DNA from 3 places in the Rahnella sp. EDr1-12 genome. Region 3 is predicted to be linked to each of the others. Evidence: predicted binding sites of a transcription regulator. Region 3 holds the regulator's gene; each other region holds the start of a gene.

Region 1 (3,170 bases), on a different contig from region 3:
CAGGTTATTGGCGTTCAGCTGCACGAATGCGCCTTTCAGCTGCGGATTAAACTGCACCAGATTCATACGCAGTGATGCATCGACCAGCGTCGCGGAAGGCATGTGACGGGTGTTTTCGTTATCCGCCCATTGTGTGCCGATGTAACGCACACCCGCGCCCAGATCCACACCGACCGGCGTATTGTACTGACCCCAGATCGATGCCATCTGTTTTGGCGTCACGTATGGCGTGTTGCCGTTATTCTGGCTGGCATCGCGAATACGCACTTTATTGTAGGTATAACCGGCCATCACGTTGAAGCGCTCGGTCACCTGTTTCTTGGCTTCCAGCTCCAGACCCTGTGAACGGATCTTACCCGCAGGTTCATAATAGCTGCCGACCACTACGCGGTTACCCACGTCATCCTGCGTCAGGTCATACAGTGCCGCGCTGTACATATCGGAAGTGCCGACCGGCTGATATTTGATCCCCGCTTCGTACTGCTCACTCTGCATCGGTTTGAGCAGCGTGCCATCAGAGCCTGGCAGGGCCGATGGTGTCATCGCCTGGCTGTAGCTGACGTAAGGGGAAATCCCGCTGTCAAAGGCATACAACAGGGAAGCGCGGCTGTTGAAGTGGCTGTCTTTACGCTCGCTGCTGCTTTCTTTGCCATAGATACTTTCGTAGCTGCGGCTGTCGGTTTTCAGTGTGTCGTAACGGCCGGACAGGGTCAGGAACCACTTGTTCCAGTTCATTTCGTCCTGCAGATAGGTGCCCATCTGCTCGTAACGGTTTTTGCCGCGAGAAAGGCTGTAATAGTCCAGCGCATCGCTGCCAACACCGGTGTACGGGTTGAGCGTGCCTGCGATGGCGCCGTCAGATTTCAGATCATTGACGAAGTGAGAATAGTCGAAGCCCAGCACCACTTTGTGCGCCAGTTCGCCGGTGGCGAAATCGGCTTCAAGCTGGTTATCAATCGCGAAGGTATCCAGAGAGGATTTCTCACCGGAATAGTAGCGGTTCATCAACGTGCGGTCTGCGTTCCAGCCAGCCTGATACACCTGATCCAGCTCGGTATTGGAATGGGTGTAGTTGGCGTTCTGGCGGAAGGACCAGACGTCGTTAAACGCATGCTGGAATTCGTAGCTGTAGATCTGCTCCCAGCGTTTGAACTGGTTACGATCCGTTTCGCCGTCGAAGAATCCACGGCTCAGTTTCTGGCCATACAGGCTGCCGTCGGCAGGAACCGCGGCGTGATAACCGCCGGACGGATCTTTTTGCAGGTAGGCGCGCAGTAACAGGGAGGTATTTTCATCCGGCTGCCACATCAGCTGCGGGGAGATCGCATAACGCTCTTCGCGCTGGTGATCATACTGCGTATCACTGCTGCGGGTCATGCCGGTCAGACGAAATGCCCACTGGTCGTTGATCGCATTGGTGTAATCGAACGCACCGCCTTTGGTGTTTTGCGTCCCGCCGGACAGACGGAAATGGCCTTCTTCCGCGAACTGCGGACGCTTGGTGGTTTCAACCACGACGCCACCGGGAATGCTCTGGCCGTAAAGGGCAGAGGACGGCCCTTTCACCACATCAATACGTTCGAGGAACCACGGATCCACCTGAATGGAGTTATAGCTTGCGCCATCGCTCAGAATACGCAGGCCATCGAGGAATGTGTTGTTGACGTCACCACCGTGGAAGCCACGCAGGGAAATGGTGTCATAACGCGTTGCGCCGCCCGCAAAGTTGGTGAACACGCCTGGCGTATAGTTCAGCGCGGCATTGACGGTGGTGGCGTTCTGGTCGTCCATTTGCTGGCGGGTTACGACGGACACGGCCTGACCTGTGGTGATCAGTGGCTGATCGGTTTTGGTCGCACTTTTAGACGTTTTCGCGCTGTAACCCTGCGTCGGTGCATCTGCGGTATCAGCCTGAGAGGCTTTGATGACCACGGTATCTTCGGCGGCCAAAGAGGAAGCCGGAACAGCGACGGCCATGGCGCACAAAAGCACCGAGCGTTTGAGGGGAAAAGCCAACAACATATTAATAGTCCCTATAAATAACCCGATTAATAATCGAGTAATTAATTGATGCGTGTGTAAATAAGCCCAGAAGCCAACAGCGTTCCGCACGAAAGCCCGTCCTGAATAAGGCGGGTGATAACGAAAACGAGACGAATGTTAAACTTAATGATAATTGTTATCATTATTATTTTACAAATTCAAGGGAACTTTACGACAAAAGTGTGAAGTGACGCATTTTTATCCGCATGAATCTGATGGTTTTTATGGTTTTGAGGCGGGAAATTCAGGGCAGGGAAGACGAGGTGGTGGCCGGGCAGGTGGTGGGTGAATGGCAATGTGTCAGACAAACCCGCTGAAGAGTGCCCCGCCAAAAGACGGGACATTCTTAAGGGACCAGCAGATTAACGTGCCAGCCCGAAGCCAATATCAAACAGCGGGTTTTCGCTGTCGTGCGGCATATCTGATTTTTGTCTGAGCACGGCATCCATGGAGGACGGCAGTTCGAACGGCAGTTTGCCGGTATAGGCTTCGGTGCTGGTCAGGCGGGTAAACAGCACCGCATCGCTGACACCAAAGTTGCCGATAATGGCTTTCGCTTTGTCATTCACGTTGGTGAGAATGGCGGGGCGATCGAGATAAACGGTCACCACTGTCGGCACCGCGTTGCTGGCTTTCACAATCGCCTGATAATCCGCATTGTCATCAGTAAAGGCCAGTGAGCCTTCATGATGACGTTTGCCAAAGAACCAGGCTTTGTGCGGTTGTTCATACGGCGCATGAGCGCGGATCAGCGCAATATCTGCTTTTTCCGGCGTATCCACCACGGTGAAACCGGCGGCTTTTGCGGCCTGTGGTGCGATGCCGTACAGCCAGATTTTCTGGCCCTTCTTCAGCGGCAATGTGTCACCGGTGTTTTGCAGTAACACCAGAGAATGCCCTTGCGCTGAATCTGCTTCTTTCTGCCAGTCGGCACGACCCACGGTTTGCACGGCTTTTTGCACATCGACGTACGGATTTTCAAATAAGCCAGTGCGGAATTTCTGTTCAAGAATACGCACGACAGACTCATCAAGGCGCTGTTCTGTCAGTTGCTTTTCATTCACCGCGTTAACCAGCAGCTGTGAATCGGTCACGCCGCCAAACTGATCGACACCTGCCAGCACCGC
Region 2 (3,170 bases), on a different contig from region 3:
ATCTCGGTCTGCGCCTGAACAACGCGCCTGCCGACGTCTGGCGCCGTGCGGTGGTCAACTGGACCTGGCGCATCAAAGTGCTGCTGCACCTTGAAACTGAACTGATGGGCACCGTGCGCGAACGCGCCGAAGATGAAGCAATTAACGTCTTTGCCCGCAACATGCACGATTTACTGATGGCGGCACCCGCCGGGATGCGCGCCACCATGGGCCTCGATCCGGGCTTGCGTACCGGTGTCAAAGTGGCCGTTGTGGATAACACCGGCAAACTGGTGGATATCGACACGGTTTATCCCCATACCGGACAGGCGGCCAAAGCCGCGCAGCAGGTTGCCGCGCTGTGCATCAAACATAATGTTGAGCTGGTGGCGATCGGTAACGGTACCGCGTCCCGCGAAACAGAACGTTTCTTCCTCGAGCTGCAAAAACAGTTCCCGGCGGTAAAAGCGCAGAAAGTGATTGTCAGTGAGGCCGGTGCGTCGGTGTATTCCGCCTCCGAACTGGCCGCGCTGGAATTCCCGGATCTGGACGTTTCCATTCGCGGCGCGGTGTCTATCGCCCGGCGCTTACAGGATCCGCTGGCAGAGCTTGTGAAAATCGACCCGAAATCTATCGGTGTCGGCCAGTATCAGCACGACGTCAGCCAGTCACAGCTGGCGAAAAAACTCGATACCGTGGTCGAAGACTGCGTGAACGCCGTGGGTGTGGATCTCAACACGGCCTCCGTGCCGCTTCTGACCCGCGTGGCTGGCCTGACCCGCATGATGGCGCAGAATATCGTTAACTGGCGCGACGAGAACGGTCAGTTCCGTAACCGTGAACAACTGCTGAAAGTCAGCCGTCTGGGGCCGAAAGCCTTCGAACAGTGCGCGGGCTTCCTGCGTATCAATCACGGCGACAACCCGCTCGATGCCTCAACGGTTCACCCGGAAACCTATCCGGTGGTCGAACGTATTCTGGCCGCGACACAGCTGGCGCTGAAAGATCTGATGGGCGATTCCAATGCGCTGCGCGGTCTGAAAGCCAGCGAATTCACCGATGAACAATTTGGTGTGCCAACCGTCACCGACATCATCAAAGAGCTGGAAAAACCGGGGCACGATCCGCGTCCTGAGTTCAAGACAGCGACCTTTGCCGATGGCGTGGAAACCATGAATGACCTGATGCCGGGCATGATCCTCGAAGGCTCCGTCACCAACGTCACCAACTTCGGCGCATTCGTGGACATCGGCGTTCATCAGGACGGTCTGGTGCACATTTCATCTCTGGCAAACAAATTCGTCGAAGATCCGCACACCGTGGTGAAAGCCGGCGATATCGTGAAAGTCAAAGTGATGGAAGTCGATCTGCAACGTAAGCGTATTGCGCTGACCATGCGTCTGGACGAGCAACCGGGCGAAGCACCGGCGCGCCGTTCATCGGCACCGGCTGCGGCCACCCCGCGCGATGGGCAGAAACGTCCCGCACAAAACAAACCGGCAGGCCGCAATGCGGCACCGGCGGGCAATAACGCGATGGCCGATGCGCTGGCCGCCGCACTGGGCAAAAAACGCTAATTTTTTCGTTTTCTCCTGCCAACCGAAAGCCGCTGAATTTTAGCGGCTTTTTTTATGTACTTTATTTCGACACTTTTTAAAGTCTCTCCTATTGAATCAATCACTGCGGTAAATCAATAAATCGGCCTTTGCACAGGCATAGGATAGCGACGCGGTAGGGACAACCGTGAAGAGGCACGCCTCTTTTCTTTTTGTCTCTTCATGCGTACTAATTATGATAACTATTTTCGTTTGTACTACTTTGCGTATTCAGTACGCCGTCGGTTTCAGACTGACATTTTGCACCAGGGACAATTTCTGAGCAGTATTTCGCAACTAAGTGGGATCACCGGGCACGGAAGCGCGGCGTAGCATTTGTCACGCTGCCCCCAACATGCCTGAACGCTTCGCGAGGAACTATGCAACTTCAATCAAAACGTGCTTACAAAATCACCGGCTTTTCTCATGAAATCAGCCCGGCCTACCGCCAGAAACTGCTGTCGCTCGGCATGCTGCCAGGGTCATTCTTCAACATCATCCGCGTGGCACCGATGGGCGACCCGGTACAAATCGAAACCCGCCGCACCAGTCTGGTGGTTCGCAGAAAAGATCTCGATCTGCTCAAACTCGAAATGCTGGCCTGACCTTTTTGCGCAGGTCGCTCTGATCCCCTGCGCGTTTCTCCTTTCTCACACGTAGATCTGAACGTATGAAAGCACTGACCATTGGCCTGATTGGTAATCCCAATTCAGGTAAAACGACCCTTTTCAATCAGCTGACCGGTTCACGCCAACGCGTGGGCAACTGGGCTGGCGTGACCGTCGAGCGCAAAGAAGGCCAGTTCGCCACCGGAGAACACAAAGTCACGCTGGTGGATTTACCGGGCACCTACTCCCTGACTACCATTTCCGAGCAAACCTCGCTCGACGAACAAATTGCCTGCCACTACATTCTTAGCGGCGACGCCGATCTGATGATTAACGTGGTGGATGCCTCGAACCTTGAGCGCAATCTCTACCTGACGCTGCAACTGCTCGAACTCGGCATTCCCTGCATCGTCGCACTGAACATGCTCGACATCGCCAACATCCAGAACATCCATATTGATATCCCGGCGCTCTCCGCGCGTCTGGGTTGCCCGGTGATCGCGCTGGTATCGACACGCGCATCAGGCATCAAAGAGCTGAAAGCAGCTATCGACCAGCTGCCGCCCGCCACCGCCATGGAGCGCGTGGTTTACCACCCCATTCTGCAACAGGAAGTGGACGCGCTTGCCCGCGATATGCCGGCAGAAATGGCGCTGCAACAGCGTCGCTGGCTGGCGCTGCAAATTCTCGAAGGCGATATTTACAGCCAGAGTCACGCGGGTAACGCGCAACAGCGGCTGCCAGAAGTGAAAGCCCGGCTCGCCGCGCAGCAACTGGATGACCCCGCGCTGCTTATCGCCGATGCGCGCTACCAGTGCATTGCCGCCCTGAGTGCCGACATCAGTAACTCGCATCTCACCGCGCCGAATAAACTGACGCAGGTGCTGGATCGCGTGATCCTCAACCGTTTCCTCGGCGTGCCGATTTTCCTGCTGGTGATGTACCTGATGTTCGTTCTGGCGATCAACATCGGCGGCGCGCTGCAACC
Region 3 (3,170 bases):
ACTCGCTGGGCGCGAAATACGACTTCAAAAATGATCTGGTGCTCGAAGCCGCCTATGGCGAAGCGGAAAGCTACGTCGATCAGTATTTCGCTAAAGCCTCTTACAAACTGGATCTGCTGGGTAACCCGCTGACCACCAGCTACCAGTTCTACGGTGCAGAAGACCGCATCAGTGATAAAAACGATCCTAACAGTTTGTACGACGGGCTGGCATGGTTGCAGGCTCTGACGTTCGGTTACACCACCGGCCAGTTTGACTGGCGTCTGGAAGGGACGATGGTCAAGGCGGAGGGGAATCAGGGCTACTTCCTTCAGCGTATGACCCCAACGTATTCCTCGTCCAATGGTCGTCTCGATGTGTGGTGGGATAACCGTTCAGACTTCAACGCCAACGGCGAAAAAGCGGTATATGCCGGAGTTTTATATGATCTGGCGAAATGGGATCTGCCGGGCTTCGCGGTCGGCGGTTCTTATGTTTATGCATGGGATGCCAAGCCAAGCACCAATGCGGCTTATGACCAAAGCCAGCGTCTGAAAGAAAGTGCGTGGAGTCTGGATGCGCTTTACACCCTTCAGGAAGGGCGCGCCAAAGGCACGTTGTTTAAATTGCATTACACCCAGTATGACAACCATTCAGATATTCCGAGCTGGGGCGGTGGTTACGGCAACATCTTCCAGGATGAAAAAGATGTGAAATTTATCGTTATCGCTCCATTCACTATTTTCTGAGGTCACTATGTCGATGAATAAATTACTGCTGATCGTGACCACGTCTTTATTGCTGGCCGGTTGTTCCCAGACGTCAGGGCAGGCTGAAGATGCCAGACTGCGTAAGGCTTACAGCGCCTGCATCAACACTGCCGAAGGTTCGCCGGACAAACTTGCATCCTGCCAGGCGGTTCTTAACGTTCTGAAGGAAGAGAAAGCTCACCAGCAGTTTGCACAACAGGAAACGGTACGCGTGCTGGATTACCAGCGCTGCCTGACGGCACGCAAAACCGGTGACGGGCAGGCTTACGCCGCCGATTGTGGAAAAATCTGGAAGGAAATTAAAGCCAATAACTCACCCGTGCCGGTGCAGTAGACCTCATCAATCACCTGAAGGTGAGACAGAAAACCCCGGCTTGCCGGGGTTTTTTATGTCTGTCATCGCTGATAAACGGGCATAAAAAAACCGCTTTTCAGCGGTTAATTTTGGTCGATATCAACGAGCCCGGCAGATTACTGCGCAGGTTTATCATTGTGCAAAGAGTCATCTTCGCGGCAGTCGCCTGCTTCACAGTGGCCGTACAGGTACAGGCTGTGGTTGGTCAGTTTGATACCGTGTTTTTTAGCAATTTCGCGCTGACGACCTTCAATGTATTCGTCACGGAATTCAATAACACGGCCACAATCTAAGCAAATCAGGTGATCGTGATGGTGTTGCTGAGTCAGTTCGAACACGGACTTGCCGCCTTCGAAGTTATGGCGGGTCACGATACCGGCGTCATCAAACTGGTTCAGAACGCGGTAAACCGTCGCCAGACCAATCTCTTCACCCATATCAATCAATTGTTTGTACAGATCTTCCGCACTAACGTGATGACCTTCCGGCGCTTGCAACACTTCCAGGATTTTAAGGCGCGGAAGCGTGACTTTTAAGCCGGCTTTCTTCAGTGCGGTGTTGTTGTCAGTCATGCGGATTCAGTCCTGTTACTATGTGCTAATCAAGTTGAGGCATGGAGCCTGTGGCATCAGCGGCACAAAATTCTTCGATTAGGATCCTTCTTTTAACGGAAGTGTGCCGATCCCCTAAACGATAGCCTGTTAATAAAGATCACTAAATGCCAGTCACATAAGACAATGCAACGACTTGATCGATAGAAAAAACAGATGAACTCAGTGTACCTTGATACCACCGAAAGTAACAATTTTGTTGTGGCTAAATTGTTAATTTCAGTAATAGTTTGGCCCTTCAATTGTAGAATAAATCCTCAGGGCCAACAGGGTTTTTAGCCAATAATTTCTGAAAGGCTCAATTCTTCAGTAATTTGCTTAACCCAGGCGTCAACGCGCTCATTGGTTAATTCCGGCTGACGGTCTTCATCAATAGCCAGTCCGATGAAATGTTTATCATCTGCCAGACCTTTGGATGCTTCGAAGTGATAGCCTTCGGTTGGCCAGTGACCCACAATCACCGCGCCGCGTGGCTCAATGATGTCGCGCACGGTGCCCAGCGCATCACAGAAATATTCTGCGTAGTCTTCCTGATCGCCGCAACCAAACAGCGCAACCAGCTTACCTTCGAAATCTATCTCTTCCAGGCTTGGGAAGAAGTCGTCCCAGTCACACTGAGCTTCACCGTAATACCAGGTTGGAATACCGATCAGCAAAATATCGAATTTTTCCAGATCCTCTTTGCTGCTCTTCGCAATGTCATGCACCTCTGCAACATCTTTACCCAGTTGTTTCTGGATCATTTTTGCGATGTTTTCGGTGTTACCTGTATCGGATCCAAAGAAGATTCCTACTACGGCCATAAGATGTCTAACCTCTTGTTCTCAATGATAAGCCCTACATTGCAGGCAATAATAGTGCTGATAATAGCAAACTCGTGAGGCGGAGAATATGCTTCTGCTCGCCTTCTTAACTGACGAATAAGTTTATCGGGCAATCTTTTTAAGTGGTATCGCCTTCGTGTGCTTTTAATCCAGATAAAATCCTCAAAATTGACGGGGTTAAAAGCAAAGTGAAGAAATATATCTTAACAATACTAAATTTTAAGCACGTCCCGCCGATAGATGATGCGAGAGCAATCTCAACATAATAAAGAAATCGATGCCCGGAGAGGTGTTCAAACATGTCCTGGGGCACTTGCCTGATGGTTACTTGTCTTGATTCTCCGCATCCCCCTCAATCCTCAGACCAGAAACAGTCATGTTTCGAGAGAGGCATATCGTGCAGTTTTTAAAAAATATCACCATCAGGGCCGCGTTATTAACCATTCTTGGCGTTTTCTGCGTTATGTGGGCGGGTGTATCCCTTTACACCGTCAACTCACTGAATACGCTGACGCAAAACACCCGCAACAGTTCTGAGCTCGTCAACAATATGGCGCTGATCAGCAAAGGAAATGATCAGTATTTTCGTACCGTAACCCGCTTAAGCCGTGCGGTGTCGCAGCTTCAGGCC

What was found. The regulator Fur, encoded in region 3, represses iron uptake genes when iron is present. The targets are predictions, from matches to a motif close to ATAATAATGAGAACNACTATCAA.
Region 1: the regulator Fur is predicted to act here: its motif matches at 2,170-2,192, upstream of ACO0U8_RS09500 (TonB-dependent siderophore receptor).
Region 2: the regulator Fur is predicted to act here: its motif matches at 1,765-1,787, upstream of feoA (ferrous iron transporter A).

Annotation. Positions count from the first base shown of each region.
Region 1 covers NZ_JBLZNY010000002.1:5,501-8,670, reverse strand. Annotated here, with positions in the region: gene ACO0U8_RS09500 (TonB-dependent siderophore receptor) at 1-2,022, opposite strand, end outside; gene ACO0U8_RS09495 (glycoside hydrolase family 3 protein) at 2,406-3,170, opposite strand, start outside.
Region 2 covers NZ_JBLZNY010000004.1:90,583-93,752, forward strand. Annotated here, with positions in the region: gene ACO0U8_RS17110 (Tex family protein) at 1-1,556, shown strand, start outside; gene feoA (ferrous iron transporter A) at 1,955-2,179, shown strand; gene feoB (Fe(2+) transporter permease subunit FeoB) at 2,245-3,170, shown strand, end outside.
Region 3 covers NZ_JBLZNY010000001.1:1,057,931-1,061,100, reverse strand. Annotated here, with positions in the region: gene chiP (chitoporin ChiP) at 1-728, shown strand, start outside; gene chiQ (ChiQ/YbfN family lipoprotein) at 742-1,083, shown strand; gene fur (ferric iron uptake transcriptional regulator) at 1,221-1,676, opposite strand; gene fldA (flavodoxin FldA) at 1,991-2,518, opposite strand; gene ACO0U8_RS05015 (methyl-accepting chemotaxis protein) at 2,937-3,170, shown strand, end outside.